Regions from separate parts of the Pseudoalteromonas sp. 20-92 genome, predicted to be linked through region 2. Evidence: predicted binding sites of a transcription regulator. Region 2 holds the regulator's gene; each other region holds the start of a gene.
What was found. Region 2 encodes sigma-54, which starts transcription at its own class of promoters, with help from an activator protein. Its sites were predicted from a motif close to GTTGGCACGNNNNTNGNNT; they were not measured.
Positions count from the first base shown of each region.

Region 1: fliE (flagellar hook-basal body complex protein FliE) is a predicted target of sigma-54. The motif match lies at 2,257-2,275, and genes of this name have one in related genera.
Region 3: NRL14_RS04900 (FlgO family outer membrane protein) is a predicted target of sigma-54. The motif match lies at 4,303-4,321, and genes of this name have one in related genera.

Region 1 covers NZ_JANJGQ010000003.1:191,973-198,182, forward strand. The annotation lists gene fliG (flagellar motor switch protein FliG) at 1-154, opposite strand, end outside; gene fliF (flagellar basal-body MS-ring/collar protein FliF) at 147-1,862, opposite strand; gene fliE (flagellar hook-basal body complex protein FliE) at 1,883-2,215, opposite strand; gene NRL14_RS04635 (sigma-54 dependent transcriptional regulator) at 2,371-3,810, opposite strand; gene NRL14_RS04640 (PAS domain-containing sensor histidine kinase) at 3,807-4,919, opposite strand; gene NRL14_RS04645 (DNA-3-methyladenine glycosylase I) at 5,050-5,646, shown strand; gene NRL14_RS04650 (sigma-54 dependent transcriptional regulator) at 5,889-6,210, opposite strand, start outside.
Region 2 covers NZ_JANJGQ010000004.1:21,121-27,330, forward strand. The annotation lists gene NRL14_RS05315 (KpsF/GutQ family sugar-phosphate isomerase) at 1-719, shown strand, start outside; gene kdsC (3-deoxy-manno-octulosonate-8-phosphatase KdsC) at 720-1,271, shown strand; gene lptC (LPS export ABC transporter periplasmic protein LptC) at 1,268-1,822, shown strand; gene lptA (lipopolysaccharide transport periplasmic protein LptA) at 1,812-2,354, shown strand; gene lptB (LPS export ABC transporter ATP-binding protein) at 2,351-3,076, shown strand; gene NRL14_RS05340 (RNA polymerase factor sigma-54) at 3,146-4,645, shown strand; gene hpf (ribosome hibernation promoting factor) at 4,672-4,959, shown strand; gene ptsN (PTS IIA-like nitrogen regulatory protein PtsN) at 4,964-5,416, shown strand; gene rapZ (RNase adapter RapZ) at 5,436-6,210, shown strand, end outside.
Region 3 covers NZ_JANJGQ010000003.1:242,684-248,893, forward strand. The annotation lists gene NRL14_RS04875 (GNAT family N-acetyltransferase) at 1-262, shown strand, start outside; gene NRL14_RS04880 (MBL fold metallo-hydrolase) at 455-1,885, shown strand; tRNA gene NRL14_RS04885 (tRNA-Arg) at 2,142-2,216, opposite strand; gene NRL14_RS04890 (FlgO family outer membrane protein) at 2,288-2,959, opposite strand; gene NRL14_RS04895 (FlgO family outer membrane protein) at 2,967-3,662, opposite strand; gene NRL14_RS04900 (FlgO family outer membrane protein) at 3,676-4,269, opposite strand; gene NRL14_RS04905 (SPOR domain-containing protein) at 4,409-5,086, opposite strand; gene galU (UTP--glucose-1-phosphate uridylyltransferase GalU) at 5,637-6,210, opposite strand, start outside.

The DNA.
Region 1 (6,210 bases), on a different contig from region 2:
CCACTTTTTGTACCTGTTTAGGTTCTAAATGCTTGAGTATTTGCGCCGCATCTTCTTCTGATAAACTCAAAAGTAATATAGCCGCTTTATCTACACCATCGAGCTTATCAACATCAAATGCTGTTGGCAGTTGTTTTTGTTCTTGATCAGTCATCTTCTGTTAACCACGCTTTCACTACTTGTGATGATAGTTCTGGTTCGTTAGCTACAAGGGCACGAATTGCTTTTAATAAGTCCTCGTCACCATGTAGGTCTGGTAACTGTAGTGTACCATCGCTAGAGAAGCCAATTGAAGCAGAATCAAAGTCTTTATTTAGCATATCAAGTGTACTGTCACCAATATCAACCCCTGAACTCAATGCATCTTCATCATACTCTTCCAAGGTATTATCTGGGTAAATTAGACGTTTAAGCATTGGTTTAACAACGGCCATAATAAGAACAATAATTACTAAGGCACCTAGACCCAGACGCACATACTTCACAAACCAATCTTGCTCCCACATTGGGACTTCAAGGTCTAAACCTGTCGTTTCACGCACAAATGGCACTGTTACCACTTCAAGTGCATCGCCACGCTGCATATCAAACCCTACACCGCCTTGTAATAAACGACGAATATTTGACAATGCCTCCACTGATCGTGGTGTCATGGTCGTTTCGCCGTTTTCATCCACTTTTGGAATATAATCAACAGCAACCGATACACTTATTCTGCGTATTACCCCCGTTTGCTGGCGTTTATGCGAAATAGTAGTATCAAGCTCATAGTTTCGCGTAGATTCTTTGTGATTACGAGTTGGCGAAGTGCCTGTTCCTGCACCACCTTGTCCTGCTACTTCTGGAATATTCGAGTTTAGTGGAGGCTGATTCGTAAGCGCACCTGGAATACCAACGGCTAAACCGCCTATGTTATTTTCTTCAAATGTGGTTTCACTTCTCACTGCAGGTAAATCTGGATTGTAGCGTTTTTGTGTTTCTTCTATCGCACTAAAGTCCATACTTAAATCAACTTGGGCTGTGTAATTTGCAAGCCCTACGACAGGTATTAAAATGCTGTCTATTTTTTCTAAATATTCTTGTTCTCGTTTACGTTCTAAGTCGTACTCTTTACGAGAGCGTGCTGCTAATGAGCTTTGCGAACCTGAATTTAATAAGCGACCATTTTGATCTGTAACAGTCACCCTAGCTGGCTCTAAGCCTTGTACTGCTGAAGCAATCATATCAACAACAGAGTCTATCTCTTCACCATTAAGAGAGCGCCCACGTTTAAGTGTTAACACAACGGTGGCAGATGGCTTTTTCTCTCTGCGCGCAAATACGTTCTCTTTTGGTATCGCAAGCAATACTTTCGCACGAGTAATATTATTAAGCTCTTCTATAGTACGTGCTAATTGCTGCTCTCTGCCATGTTTGAGGCGCTCACGTTCAAGACGCTGACTAACCCCAAACCCCATATCTTGCATGATAATATCTGATCCCGAAGTAGGTCCTTGGTCTAACCCTTCGCGAGTCATTAATAATTTTATATTTTGATATTCACTTTCATCAACCGATACGACATTACCATCAAGTTGATATTCTATCTTTTGTGCATCTAAAAAATCGAGGGTTTGAATTAACTCTTCTGTTTGCATTTTACCCAATGGGCGCATATCTGGCTGACGTGCCCAAATAATGATAAAAATGGCAATAGCCAAACAAATAGCCAGAGCTATAACCAGTGTCACTTGGCGTAATACATCTGTACCATTTAAAGCACTTAAATAGCCTGATTTCTGTTCTTGTTGATCATCACTATCACTTTGGTCGATATCACCACTAGCAAGTGCAAGGTCTGTAGATTGGTTAGATTGCGCCACGATAATTCTCCACTACCTAGTTAAACAGGCATGTTCATGATTTCTTTGTAAGCTTCTACAAGTTTATTACGAACCTGTACTGTAGCTTCAAATGCAACCGAAGATTTCTGAGAAGCAATCATCGCCTCAGCAAGCGATACACTTCGGTCACCCATTTCAACTGCTTTTACTTTTTGGCCTGTATCTTGTTGTAACTCATGCACTGTATTTAGCGCATTACTTAGCATATCGCCAAATTGTGCAGTAGAAGTAGACTGCACTTGAGTTGGCAATTTATTAATTTGATTATTACGGCCAGCTTCAAGGGCCATTGATTGCATTTCTTGAAAGACAGCGCTATTTTGAATTTTCATAATTTTTCTCTGACAATGCAGTTAAGCTTATAAAGATAATAAAGCACAAACCATGCCAACTAAAAACACAATAAAAACAATTGGTTACAGTTAACTTGTGAGTCAGAGTTTTGACAGCCCCGAATTAAATTAATTAAATTTGGGGCTTAGAGGGATTATGCAGGAAGTGAAATACCTAAATCGCGCATTTGCGCTAGCTTATAACGTAATGTTCGAGGGCTAATACCTAATGTTTCTGCTACATCTTTGCGCTTACCTTGACAGCGAGCTAATGTTTCTAAAATAATACTATGCTCTTTGTCTTTAAGTTCATCTTTATAGCTCCCGGTGTCAACCGCAAGTAAATCTTGCTTTGGCTCACCAACCATAGGCATTTTTTCATCGTAATATGCCGTGCTTAAGCTATTTATAGCTTCGTTTGACGTTGCTGTTTCCAATACTTCTGTTGGTGTAATTACAAAATCGCTTGCTACTAAGTTTTCGATAAAAATAGCATGTTCATTTATTGTATTACCACTTCGTAGTATCAGTGCTCGCTGAATTACGTTATCCAGTTCACGAACATTACCAGGCCATGCATGAGCAAGTAGTTTTTGCTCTGCTGCTTTATCTAAGTAGGCCATAGGCTCTTTACTTTTATTTATATGGCGTTCTATTAAATGCTTTGCGAGTATAATTATATCACCAGGGCGCTGGCAAAGAGGTCGCCACATTAATGGAAAAACATTAAGTCGGTAATATAAGTCCTCTCTAAATTGGTTCTTAGCGACCGCTTCTTTTAAGTCACGATTACTCGTTGCTAATACACGAACATCTAGTTGGATTGTCTTACGAGCACCTAAACGCTCTACTTCCCGCTCTTGTAGCACTCGTAGTAGCTTTGCCTGTAATCCTAAATCCATTTCAGTGATTTCATCTAGTAAAATTGTTCCGCCTTGCGCTTGTTCAAATTTACCAGGGCATGCTTGAATAGCACCTGTAAACGCCCCTTTTTCGTAACCAAATAAAGTGGCCTCAAGCATATTTTCAGGGATCGCAGCACAATTTATAGCAACAAAGGGTTCATTGCATCGACTCGATTTATCGTGAATATAACGCGCGAGCACTTCTTTACCTGAACCACTAGGCCCGAGCACCATTACACTCGCATCAGAGCGTGCAACTTTACTTGCAAGTTCGAGTAATTGAATGCTACTTGGGTCGGCAACAATAGGGCCATCTGTCTCTCTCGCTTTTTCAGGCAAATAGCGACTCACCATATTTAGCAGCACTTCAGGTGCAAATGGTTTAGCCATATAATCAATAGCACCTAAACGCATAGCTTCAACAGCATCATCAATCGTGGCATAGGCCGTCATCATCAATACAGGTAAATCGGGATAATTTAATTTAATACTTCGCAGTAAGTCCAAACCACTCATGGTTCCCATTTGCACATCACTTACGACTAATGAAAATTGCTCTTTTTTAAGCAATAACATCGCTTGCTCTGCGCTATTAGCTGAAACGCATTCAATACCTGACATCTCCAGCGTATCAATTAAAGCTTCACGGAGCCCCGCATCATCTTCTACGACTAAAATAATATTACTCATAATGATTCCTCTAATTTAGATGTCGCGCGTATTGGCAACAGTAAACTAAAACAAGCTCCACCATGAGCATTGTTACTAACGTCAACACGTCCTTGATGCGCATTAATCACCGAACTTACAACAGCAAGCCCTAGACCAGTGCCTTGGCTTTTTGTAGTAAAAAAGGGTTCAAACATTTTATCAGCCTGACTTAAATCAATACCGGGACCATTATCGCTTACACTAATACGCACAAAATCGTGATCTTGTAAATCAGTCGCGGCACTCAAATGCACTTTAGCCCCAGAACCAATCACTTGAATGCTATTGTGAATAAGGTTTTGAACAGCACTGGCTAGCGCTGTCTTATTCCCCACTATTACAATATCTGGTTCAGGAAGACTTACATCCAGCTCGCTTTCATTAAGTGCGACCATGGCATCAGCACCGGTTTTCACTTCTGTTAATAATTGCTGCATAGAGACTTGTTCAACGACTTGCTGCTCACCGCTTTTAGCAAATAACAGCATGTCATTAACCTGCGTTTCTAAATCTTTTAATCGTGACATCAATTTAGTTTGGAAATTATCGCGAGATGCTTCTGGCAAGCGCTTTGAGCCTAAGTTAGCAGCATAAAGCATTGCTGCAGATAGAGGCGTGCGTACTTGATGCGCAAGAGACGCCACCATTTTACCCAGCGCACTTAATCGCTGCATATGTGCAACACGTTTTTGTAAACGTCGCGTCTCAGTTAAGTCCGTCATTAAAATAAGTTGTCCCGGCTCTGGGGCCAAAGCGGTGATATCGAGCTTAATTAAACGCCCGTCTTTTAATGATACTTCGTGTCCATCATCTTGATGTGGTTTGAAAGACCGCTGAATAACATAAAACCACTTTTCACCTTCAAGTGGTTCACCAAGCATATCAATCGCAATTTGGTTCGCTTTAGCAACCATGCCTTTACCATCAAGTACAACAACACCAGTGGGCATTGTATCAACCAAGTGCGAAAGCCAACTTGCCTGCTTACGAAGATCACTTAGCTCACCAATGTACTCCTCTTGAAGTAAACATGGGTTATACTTATTTGCAGAAATAAACTGTGGTTTTAGCACGCTTGCAAGGGCCATAATCAAATCTCAAACTAATGTAGATACAGAGTTAAATGCACAATTTGTACCAAAGTTTATTTATATATTTATCATTAAGTTACATAAGAAAAACAAGCGACATAAAAATGACGCACGCTAAGGAATAATAATGAGTGAGCAAATAGAATGCCGTTGTCCATGGCTAGACACGACTAAACCTGACTACGTTACTTACCATGATGAAGAATGGGGGGTGCCACTTTATGATGACCAAAAACTATTCGAATTTATAACTCTTGAATCAGCACAGGCGGGTTTGAGTTGGTACACCATATTAAAAAAACGCCAAGGTTATAAAAAGGCATTTGCTAATTTTGATGTAAAAAAAGTAGCTGAATTTACATCAGATGACATTGAGCGTCTAATGTTAAATAAAGAGATTGTTCGTAACCGTTTAAAAATTGCAGCAACTGTTAATAACGCAAAATGTTTTATCGATATTCAAAAAGAGTTTGGTAGCTTTAGCAACTATCAATGGCAATTTGTGAGTAATAAGCCGCTTGTTAGTCACGTGAATAATATTGAGGACTACCCTGCTATAACTGAACAATCAACTGCATTTGCTAAAGACTTAAAAAAGCGAGGATTTAAGTTTTTAGGCCCAACAACAGTCTATGCACACATGCAAGCCTGCGGTATGGTTAACGATCACAGTAATGACTGTTTTAGAAAAGAAGAAATTATTAAGGCTTTTAGTGGTGAGTAAGCAGGTAAATAGGTAGGTAATTAAAAGCTTCGCTTTTCACGCGAGCAAGCTCAGCGTCTACGCCAAAGTTTTGATTTGAGGTTGCTTTGTAGACGCGCTGCTTACAGGCGTTCAAAAACGTAGTTTTTTGGATGGGTGTTTAAATAATTAAAAGCTTCGCTTTTCACGTGAGCAAGCTAGACGTCTACCACCAAAGTTTTTGAGGTTGTTTTGTAGACGCGCTGCTTGCAGGCGTTCAAAAACTAATCTCTTGAAAGGTTATACTTTTTCATTTTTTCAACTAGCGTGGTTCTGCGTACACCTAATATTTCTGCTGCGCGAGCCACAACGTAATCAAAGCGCTCTAACGCTTGCGTTATTAAGCTAATTTCAAGCTCGGCTAAGTAATCTTTAAGTTCAATACCATCATCGGGCAACAACCCACTTCCAACTTGGTTAAACTCTGCTTCAGGTTCGTTTTCGTAATCACTGAATCCTGTGCTAAATATATCGTTAAACGCGTCTTTTTCCATTAACTCTTCTGGGTACTCAGGCTCATATGCTTCTACCTCAATATAGCGGTAT
Region 2 (6,210 bases):
TAGGAATGATCACCAAAAACGATGTTGTCATGCTTATTTCAAACTCAGGTGAGACGAGTGAAGTTTTAAATATTATCCCTGTTTTAAAACGCCTTGGCGCAAAAATAATCGCCATGACAGGCAATACTAAATCGACCATGGCAACACATGCAAATGTACATGTATGCATTAAAGTAGAAAAAGAAGCATGCTCTTTAGGGTTAGCACCAACGGCGAGCACTACAGCGACTCTTGCTATGGGCGATGCGATGGCAGTGGCTCTGTTAGAAGCTCGTGGTTTTACCGCCGATGATTTTGCGCTTTCTCACCCTGGGGGCAGTTTAGGCAAACGATTATTACTAACCTTAAAAGATGTTATGCACAGCGGCGCAAATACACCTATTATTAGCGTCTCACAAACCGTAAAAGATGCACTTATTGAAATGTCAGCCAAAGGCCTTGGTATGACAGCCATTGTTGATAAAAGTAATCAGCTAGTGGGATTATTTACCGACGGTGATTTACGCCGTATTTTAGAGCAAAGACTAGATATTCATACAACACAAATAGACCTTGTTATGACTAGGTCATGCACAACAGCGACACAAGATATTTTAGCTGCTGAAGCGCTTAATATAATGGAACACAAACGTATAAATGGCTTAATTGTTGTTAATGAGCAAAACCAGCCTATTGGCGCACTAAATATGCAAGACTTATTAAAAGCAGGAGTATTATAAATGCAATTTGAAGAACTCTATCAACCGCTGAGTGCTGATGCAAAAGCACGTGCTAAAAAAGTAAAATTACTTATATGCGATATTGATGGTGTATTTTCTGATGGCCGAATTTATCTTGGCAATCAAGGTGAAGAGCTCAAAGCATTTAATACAAAAGATGGTTTTGGCATTAAAGCGCTTATAAACAGTGGCTTTGAAGTTGCTGTTATTACTGGTCGCCATTCGCAGATAGTGCAACAACGTATGACCAGTTTAACAGTACAACATATTTATCAAGGTCAAGAAAACAAGCTTATTGCTTACGAAGAGCTAAAAAACAAGCTTCACCTAAGTGATGATCAAATTGCCTACATTGGTGATGATGGCCCCGATATGCCGGTAATGGAATTAGTCGGGTTTGCCGTTGCAGTTAACGATGCTCACCCACTAATCAAGCGTTTATCACATTACACGACACAGATGCTGGGTGGTTTTGGCGCAGTGAGAGAACTAACCGACTTACTTATGCTAGAGAACGACAAACCACTTACTAGCAAAGGTACTAGTTCATGAATACAGCGCGCATAATTTTAAGCGTTTTATTCATCAGCTGTATGGTTTGGCTTTGGTACCCTTATTTTGCACAAACAAATATGACAGCTCAGGTTGAAGCTGAAGTTATCGCTAAGCCTGATTATATTGCTATTGAGCTAAAACAAACGGCCTATGATGAAAATGGTAAAATTAATCATAAAGTTACAGCTGCTAAAATGGAATTATATCAACAGTTAGGCTTTACCTTTTTTGAAAAGCCCATTTTCACCTTATATAACGAAAAACAAACATGGCGAATAAATGCAGACGAAGCAACGTTATATGAAGGAAAACAATTAATTTTAGAAGGTAACGTGGTTGCCAAGAATCTTACTGATAATGCAATGATAGACAAGATTAATGCGGATAATATTCAAGTAGATATAAAACTACTCACGATGCGTTCAGAGCAACCCGTTATTGTTACGGGACCCAATTTAAAGATCACCGGTAAAGGCCTTGAAGCCGATTTAAAAACTGAAGTGATAAAACTTATTAACCATACGCGAACTATATATTATGACCAATAAAATTTCAAAAATACTTATTATTCCGACACTTATACTAGCTTTCAACCTTAGCGCTGCTGAACAAGCGATTCAACCTGCAGCGAATCAAATATCAATAAGTGCCGACAAACAAGAAGGCCAATTAAAAGAAAACGTCGGAATTTTTGAAAAAAATGTTGAGATTATTCACGGCAACCGCCGTATTACAGCCGACCGTTTAGAAGTACATAAACGTGATGAATTAGGCGATAATAAACAGCTACTAATTGCAACTGGTAGCCCTGCATATTTCGAAGAAAAACAAACTGATGGCACTATAATGAGCGCCAGCGCAAACGAAGTTCGTTATGATGTAGCTAAACGATTTTTAACCCTTATTGGCGATGCACAAGTATCGCAAGCGGGTCAAAAAATAAATGCCAAGAGTATTACTTACGATATGCAACAGCAATTAATTAGCGCTGAAAAAGACGAAAACTCAACCGATCGTGTGCATACTATTTTAGTACCTATTGAGACTAAAAAAGAAAAAAACGATAAAGGTCAGCCATGAGTACATTAAAAGCAGAACTATTAGCTAAAAGTTATAAAGGCCGCGAAGTTGTAAAAAATGTAGGTCTGGAAGTAAAGGCTGGCAGCATAGTCGGGTTACTTGGCCCTAATGGTGCAGGTAAAACCACAACGTTTTATATGATTGTAGGCCTTGTACCTAGTGATAAAGGCAAGATTTCTATCGACGATAACGATATTACTCTTTTACCTATGCATAGTCGTGCTAGATTAGGCATTGGTTACTTACCCCAAGAATCATCAATTTTTAGAAAGCTTACTGTTTATCAAAATTTAATGGCTATTTTAGAAACACGTAAAGAGCTAAATAAGCAAGCAAGAGAAGACACACTTAACAATTTATTAGATGAATTTAGTATTCAGCACATTCGTGATAGCCAAGGTATGGCATTATCAGGAGGCGAGCGTCGCCGAGTTGAAATAGCGCGAGCACTAGCCGCTGATCCTAAATTTATATTGCTTGATGAGCCTTTTGCTGGTGTTGACCCTATTTCAGTGTTAGATATAAAGAAAATAATTGAACATCTTAAAAATCGTGGTATTGGTGTGTTAATTACCGACCATAATGTAAGAGAAACTCTTGATGTTTGCGAAAAAGCCTACATAGTTTCTCATGGTGAGTTAATTGCATCAGGCACTCCAGAACACGTATTAAACGATAAAACAGTACGTGATGTTTATTTAGGCGAGCAATTTAGGCTGTAACATTTACGCCATGTCTTTAAGCATCTGCTAGTATTAATTATAACAACATAAAAGGATTGTTAGAGATACATGAGGCAATCATTACAGCTGCGCATGGGCCAGCAACTTACAATGACTCCACAGCTGCAACAAGCAATTCGCCTGTTGCAACTCAGTACATTGGATCTCCAGCAAGAAATACAAGAAGCACTCGACAGCAACCCCCTATTAGAGGTTGAAGAACAAGATTACGCCGAAGATTCTGCTGGTAAAAACGAGCAAAAAGCAGATAACGACGATGTCACTGTTAGCGCAAATGCTGATGATGTTCCGAGCGAATATGAGCAAGACAGTGGTGAAGCACTTGCTAAAGATACGCTAGGTGATGAAATGGCTATGGATGTTAGTTGGGATGAATATATGAGCGCAGCCCCAGCGTCATCATCAGGACCAATGCCTGAAGATGAATCTATATACCAAGGCTCCTCAACTGAAACGCTCCACGAATACCTAATGTGGCAACTACAACTGACTCCCTTTAGTCCTACCGATGAAGCGATTGCGATTGCGATTGTTGAAGCCGTCGATGATTCGGGTATTTTAACGCTGAGCTGCGAAGAAATTTTAGAAAGTTTTAATCAAGAGAACGAAGAAGACAACGAAGTTGAACTTGACGAAATAGAAGCTGTTTTAAAACGAATTCAATTGTTTGACCCTGTTGGTATTGCAGCACGTAGTTTACAAGAATGCTTATGTATTCAGCTGAACCAATACGATAAAGAAACACCCTATATTAATGAAACAAAAATGATTTTAACCGAGCACATTGATCTATTAGCTGCTCGCGACTATCGTACATTAATGAAAAAAACAAAGCTCAAAGAAGAAGAGCTTAAAGAAATAATGACTTTAATACATACTCTTAGCCCAAAACCGGCGGATACTATAGTTAGAGAAGAATCTGAGTATGTAATTCCTGATGTATCGGTGAAAAAAATAAAAGGTCGCTGGGTTGTTGAACTAAACCCAGATAGCATGCCTAAAATCAGAGTCAACAGCCAATATGCAGCAATGTCACGCACCGTTAAATCAAGTGGTGATAGCCAGTTTATTCGCTCGCATCTACAAGAAGCTAAATGGTTTATTAAAAGTTTAGAAAGTAGAAACGATACACTATTAAAAGTAACTAATTGTATTGTTAAGCAACAACAAGGTTTTTTTGAGCATGGCCCCGAAGCCATGAAACCAATGGTTTTAAATGATGTAGCAGAAATGGTCGAAATGCACGAATCAACTATTTCACGCGTAACAACTCAAAAATATATGCATACACCTCGCGGTATTTTTGAGCTTAAATATTTTTTCTCAAGCCATGTAAGTACTGAAAATGGAGGCGAATGCTCATCAACAGCAATACGCGCTCTCATTAAAAAATTAATCGCAGCAGAAAACTCAGCAAAACCATTGAGTGATAGTAAAATTGCAGATATATTAGCTGAGCAAGGAATAAAAGTAGCGAGACGTACAATCGCAAAGTATCGCGAATCTCTAGCTATTCCACCGTCAAATCAGCGAAAAAGTTTGATTTAAGACGCTAAACAAAGAGGGTAATGCTTATGCAACTAAACTTAACTGGTCGTCACGTAGAAGTAACTGATTCATTAAGAGATTATGTAAATACCAAATTTGCGAAGCTAGAAAGACACTCAGATCATATTAATAATGTTCATGTCATTCTTGATATAGAAAAATTAAACCAAAAAGCTGAGGCAACGATTCATGTAAGTGGAGCTGAGTTATTTGCCTCTACTGAACATCAAGATATGTACGCCGCCATTGACTCGCTGATTGACAAGCTCGATCGCCAAGTTATTAAACACAAAGAGAAGCTTGCTCGACACTAATATTATGAAATTAAGTTCACTTATATGCCAGGACTGCAGCAGAGCTGCGGTCCTTTTTAATAGTAAAAAAAGAATTTTAGAGTTCATCAGTCAACTTGCTCATGACAAGCTCCCATATCTTTCTCAACAAGATATTCTCAGCGCCTTAATGAATAGAGAAAAACTGGGAAGCACTGGTATAGGAAGAGGCATTGCAATCCCTCACGGGCGAATGAGCGGCGCAGAAGAGCCTTTAGCACTCGTATTAGTAAGCGAAACACCTATTAATTTTGATGCAATAGATAATCGCCCTGTTGATATATTTGTTGCACTCATCGTACCTGATGGCGATAACCAGCAGCACTTAAAGACGCTCGCAACGATAGCTGATAAACTAAATAATAAAGATTTTTGTAAACAGTTACGCAGCGCAAAATCAGATACTGAACTGTATCAAGTTATTGTAGAACAATCGTAATTAACATAATGGGTGATAAATGGAATTAATTATCATAAGTGGCCGTTCCGGTTCTGGAAAATCGGTTGCTTTACGCGTAGTTGAAGATTTAGGTTATTATTGCGTAGATAATATTCCAATTAATCTGCTACCTTCTTTAGTGAGAAGTGTATCTGATAACTACGACAAAATTGCAGTTAGTATTGATGTCCGTAATTTACCAAAAGAGCAAGATGAATTTAACGATATCCTTGAATACTTACCTGGCTTTGCTAAACCGACTCTGTTTTATCTAGACAGTGAGGATCAAACATTAATTAAACGTTTTTCTGAGACTCGCCGTCTACACCCGTTATCAGTTGACTCATTACCTCTTGATTTAGCAATAAAAAAAGAAAAAGAACTTCTCGATGTTCTCACTACTCGCGCTGACTATATGATCGACACGAGTGATTTAAGTGTTCATCAACTTGCTGAATCAATTCGTGAAAAAATTCTGGGTAAAAAAGATAAACAACTCATTGTTACTTTTGAGTCATTTGGCTTTAAACACGGCATTCCTAAGGAAGCTGATTATGTCTTTGATGCACGCTTTTTACCGAACCCACATTGGGAGCCAGAATTAAAACCTTTAAATGGCTTAGACCAACCCGTAAAGGATTACTTAGCCAGCCACAGCATTGTCCAAAAGTTCACTTGGCAAATTCAAACTTTTGTACAAACATGGTTGCCACATTTAGAGCGAAATAACCGTAGCTACTTAACTATTGCTATAGGTTGTACTGGTGGGCAACATCGCTCAGTATATTTAGCAC
Region 3 (6,210 bases), on a different contig from region 2:
GATCGCTGGCAAAGAAATACCTGAGTTGGCTGATATTTTTATTCTACCCAAATATCGCAAACAAGGCATTGCCAAATTCGTTATTCAAAATTTGATGCCTGTTGAAACAAATCAGTGGCATGTAGCAGTTCACTTAAACGATAGTTTAGCGTTGAAATTTTGGAATAGTTTGTTTGCTAAATTAAATGTTGTGCGTGTTGATAAAGTTGATCCTCCTGAAACAGAAGGTTACCACGAGTTTGTTATCACAAATGCCCAATAAGATTACAAGGTCTTCTGAGCTTTAGTCAAATTCGGTAAAGAGCGAAAAGCAGACGTTTACTCTTTTAAATAATTTATTATTTATTGAGGTTAAATCTAGCTCAACTTGTTGTTAATTTTTAGGGCGGGGGATTGTTTGTTTATTTATGCTATCTTGTAAATAAATATTTAACTAGATATAAGGGATTATTCAGTGAGAAAGTACTTAAAAAGTGTCATTTTTTTATTTCTTGCAGTTACAAAACTTGCATACGCAAGTGAAGCTACAACTTTCATTAATACGCTAAAAACTCACTATCAAAATACATCTTCTATAAAAGTATTTTCTTTAACTCATAGCTATCTAGGGCGAAGTGACCCATTCCAGTCTTGGGACTTTCAAGCACCCACTCGATATAAGGCTTTTAAGGTTACGGATATTGATATTAATAATCAGCATTACTATCAAAATGTAGTTCATCTCTTTACTGGCGGCTTATATTTTGACGAAGTACATTTCCAAAATAGTAAAGAAAGTTTGCGTTATGAGCGCAATGGAATTTCTTTAGGGAAAAGTGTAATTGAACAAAACATGAATAGCTTTAACCGTTATAAAAACCTAACTTTAATGAATTTAGACTTCTTTGCTATCATGCCATTAATTAGCGAAACGAATATCGAAGAAAAAATAGAATTTCAACAAGGCTCCCCATCTGGAAAAGTAACGTTAACTCATCAAACATCCGAAAAAATAACAATAGAATATGTATTTAACACTAAGCCTTTACAGTTAATATCAATCAACAATAAAAATAGAAAACGAATCTATCTATACGATGATTATAGATATACTAATGGCTACTATTTCGCCCACTCTCTCATTAAGAAATACAATGGGGATATTACCCCTAGCTTTATAACAAGAATTGAAAATTTTGAAAAGATAGAACTAATTGAAACAGAAAAGCTAAGGCTTCCAAGTGATTACTACAAAAGTGTATCAGATAATAGCTCGGCTTTAACAACAACATCTATAACCAAAAACCTTTACCTTGTTACAGACGGTTCAGCTTTAAGAAATATACTGTTTAAAATAAATAATAATGATATTACAGTGTTTGGTGCATCAAAAAATAGTAAATCGTCAAATCAAGTTATCGACACAATTAAGCAACGATTCCCAGATAAAAAAATTACTGCGGTCTTTGTTACTCATCCATATAGCGACCATATTTTAGGTCTTCTACCCTTTGTAGAACAAGGTGCCAAGATTTATGCAGACGCTTATACTGTCAAAGCAATAAAGGCTTTTCCTCGATTTAATGACAAAATACATAAATTCAACTTTGAAGAGATTAAAAATAGACAGGTTATTAATAATGTACGCTTTTATGTTTTAGAAAATGCGCGTTCAAAACGCCAAAGCTTCGCTTATTTTGAGCAAGATAGCATCGTATATCAAACTGATTTTTTAGAAGTCGCTTCTGATAACACCATTGCTAATATACTGCCAAGTTACAGTAAACAATTTATAGAATTTTTGAGAAGTGAAAAATTGAAAGTTAATCGCATTGTGGGTTTTCATCGAAATAATAATATATCGCCTGAAGTTATGGATAGGTCTTATCAAACCAATACTATGTAATGGAGATGAAAAAAATCCCTTACAGTTGCTTAAACGTAAAAATAAAAGTGGGTCATCGCCTCGCGATTATAGCTAAATTTTTTTTCGCTAAGCAAGGCTTTCAATGTCTGCTCCTGGCACAAAGCAGACTGAATGTAATTTGGCTATTTTAATAAAAGAGCAGCGCTAAATTCTCTACATTTCAATTTACGATGCTATAAATATGCTATAAAAAACAAGCGAAAGAAAAAGAAAGCGCATAACTCATTGATTTAATTGGTAGCCCCTGCAAGAATCGAACTTGCAACTGCCCCTTAGGAGGGGGCCGTTATATCCATTTAACTAAGAGGCCACAAATAAGCGTGTGCTTAGAGGTGTGAATTATAACGGTATCTGGTTTTTTATATCAAGCGACAACTGAACTTAATTGCTTGATAAGTATATATCTTCTTTATTTAGTACGTATAACGGTATTAATTTTCGGCTAGTGGCAACAACTTGCTTGGTGTCTATGTTAATAACACGCGCATTGACCGCAACCCCATTACGTCGATAAATTAAAGTACCTGCAAGTACGTGGCTGGCCATTTGGTCTTCATTAAGTTTTGCTATATCACGCGATAAAACAAAGTCGCCACGGCTATTTACGTCTATGGTTTCTGTGGTTTTAAAATCAACAACACCATAACCAAATTTTTGTAATTGATGGATTAAGGTTTCAGATATTTGATTTCCAAGCTGATTTGTGTTGTTCAGTGTGGCATCTAAATTAACTAAGGTTGTAACCGCAATATTTAAATGCGCATTAGTATCATTACCTGATTCGAGGGTGTCGACTAGATCGAGGGCCATTTGCTCTACATAATTAACCAATGTTTGATGGTGGTTAAGGGGCATAAATTGTTGTGATGAATCGTATTCGTCATGTACATCTACTTTAGCCGACGACAGCATTTCCGGTGTTTGCTCATGCTGTGTGTTTACATCTACGCGGGTATTTGTGTTTTGTTGCTGTTGAGTAATATGTGTCATAGAACACCCAGCCAATGCTAGCATGCTAAAAGCGCTAAGCACGCTGTTTAATGTATAACGCATAATCACCTCACTCATCCGCTTGCTTAAGCATTATGCCATCAGTTCGGTAGCTGCTGTTAAGCGCATCAACAACTGACTGAGGAATAAAGCCTTGTGCACTGCCTACAACAGCTTTACTTTTCAAACCAACAATACGAGCATTTACTAATACCCCCCCTTGGTGGCTCACTAAGGTACCGGCTAGGACGTAGTTAAAATTTTGATCTTGATTTAACTCTAAATAGTCGCGACTAAATACAAAGTCACCCGCCGGTGTTACTCGCATAAAGTCGGTTGTTTTAAAATCAATGACCGGTATACCAAAACTATGCAGTTCGTGCATAAAGCTTTCTGATATCTGATTTCCTAATAAACTGCCATCGTTGTAGTTATCATCTAAAAATACAAAGCTTGAAACAGCAAGTGGTGTTTTATCATTTACGTACTGTAAGTTTTCGACCATGTCTTGCATTATGCCACGCACGTAATGGTTAATATTTTTACGCTTGGCGGGCATTGATTTGGTGTAATTATTTTGCTCAACCAAACCAGACTGAAAAAGTTGATTATTTACAATAGGCGACGCAACTTCGCGTTGCTCACTTACAAGCATTACAGGGCTATTGCTTTGCGGTTCTTCTACTTGTTCTGACTCCATGCCATTAAACATTTGCGAACAGCCAAATCCCAATGGCAAACATAATGTAATTAGTAGGTTTCTCATTTTGTGCTCCAAATTAGTATTCGCTGCGGTATAAAAGGCCGTCGCGCTGCTGAATTTTTTCATTTCCCCACATTACATTAATAGGGATCTCGGTACTGCCTGCTGATAAAACTTGTTTGCTGTTTATATTAACTAGTCGCGCATTTACTATATATGCATGCTGCTGACGAGTCACAGTACCGGTAACTATCAAGTCAATTTTTTGACGTTCACGTAATTTATTTAAATCGCGACTTAGTACATTATCGGCATTACTCGATAATGTTATATTATTGTCTAATCTATACTCTACCGTATGGTAACCAAGCTGGGTCATTTGGGTTAATAGACTTTCTTGGATTTGTTGGCTAAGCCCTGAAGCTTGCTCTGTCATTAACTTGGTGTCGAGCCCATCAGCAAAATAAAAGCTACTTACACCAATGCGGGAATTACGACTTAACGGCTCTTTTAAATGACTAAGCAGCACTGTTAGCGTATTTACATAATCATTAACTGTGTAAGGTGCCATAGCCGCTTTAGGAGCGTGTGTGCTTATACTTGGCGCTAGTTGCGGTATCAAACTGCAAGCGGCTAAGTTAACTAATAATAGGGGTAATAAAAGGCGCATAATTGCCATCCTCTTTCAAATATACAAAAGATAAAGCAATTATTATGCCTAAAAGATTTTTGAATTATTTTGCTAGTTAACCTACACCAATGCTTAACCTAAACCCGATTAACATGCCTACCTCAACTATTTGTTTAAACTATAGTTTAATGGGTTTATCTGTGTAACTACTTACTATGCAATCGAGTTTATAAAGTTTAAATACTTCGCAATCTGCTTTGGCGTTATTTAACTTTTGATATGAACCCAGTTTTAAGCGGTAAAATATTTTATCGTTAATACGGATTTGCTCTACGTTAGTCTCTATTTTTTTTCTAAACAATGGAGCTGCCTGTATGTTCAGGTTTTGCCATACTTTTTTTAAGCTTGGCTCAGAGCTAACTGATGCCACTTGTAATGAAAATGAATGCTTAAGCGTATTTAATTTTACAGCTTGTTTTTTACTGTAGCTATGTTTAGGCGCTTTCGAAAGCGCTTTTATGGTATGAGCAGCTATAGGATTGCGTGTATCAGCACGAGTATAACGTTGGTTGGATTGCGTTATCGCTTTAGTGTTAATAATGTCGATATGGTCAACTAAATAAGTGATCTCTTTTTCGAGCCTTAAAATACGCTCAAGGCCCGCTCTAGCTTGTTGCCATTGCATTGCTGCATCTTTTAACTGAGCAAGCTCTAAGGCCGTGATTGACACATATTCTGGTAAATTACTTGGTTTTTCTAACTGGTTTACTTCTGACGTAGAAGCACAGGCAGTACAAAATACAAACGTTAAAAGACTCAGAATTATATTTTTATTATTATTTTTATGTTTAAACATGTATTCGTTATCCTGAAAGCAGTGTAATTACACTTACATTTCAGCTAAACATTCTTATAAATTATACCAATTCGCTTAATTAAACATTATTGCAAGTTGGTACTAAGTGTTTAACTTTAAATAGGCCATGGGAACAACTCATTTCAGCGTTAATTGTGTTTTAAAAAACAATTAACGCGGGTCCCTTTATCCTTAAGAAAACATTTAATACAAATTTAGTGCCAATTAACAAAAAAACAACAATATAACTTAAAAACCGCGCATTTAAACATATTCAATCCTTAAAATAACAACAGTTTTTGAGTTGTTGTATTTTTAGATACTACGTTTGCAACAGTGTATTTAACCCACAATTTCGATAATAACTTCATCCCCAAAAGCTATTGACGTGTAAATTAGCCTTGTTTTCACTGAAAACCTCTGGCTAGAGAAAATAAATTTAAATATCACCATAATTCAATATGTTAGTATATCTCTTAACCAGAGCTCTGGTTAAACATTAAAAAAGGCGCCATGTTGGCGCCTTTTATTATTAACGTTATCTTTTAAATTAAATCAACGCTTTAATAAATGCTTTTAGTTCATCTGCAAATTCATCACGGCGTAGTGCGAATTCAATAGTCGCTTTTAAATAACCAACTTTACTTCCACAGTCGTGGCTACGGCCTTTTATAGCGTATGCATCTACTTTTTCGTGTTCCATTAGCATCGCAATTGCATCTGTTAACTGAATTTCATCGCCTGCCCCTTGCGGAGTTTTTGCAAGTAAAGGCCAGATATTTTCACTTAACACATAACGACCCACTACCGCTAAGTTTGATGGTGCTTCGTCTACAGGTGGTTTTTCTACCATATTCATAATTGGCGAGCTTTCGCCCTGCTTTAACTCAACGTCACCTAAATCAACTACACCAAATTGGTTTACTTGTGCCATTGGTACTGGCTCTACCATAATTTGGCTGTGCTTGGTTTCGTTAAAGTGTGCGATCATTTCTGCTAAGTTATCTTTTTTAAGATCGCTCTCTACATCATCAATAATTACGTCTGGTAAGATAACTACGAACGGTTCGTTACCAATAATCGGTGCCGCACAGCTAATAGCATGCCCTAGGCCTTTGGCTTCA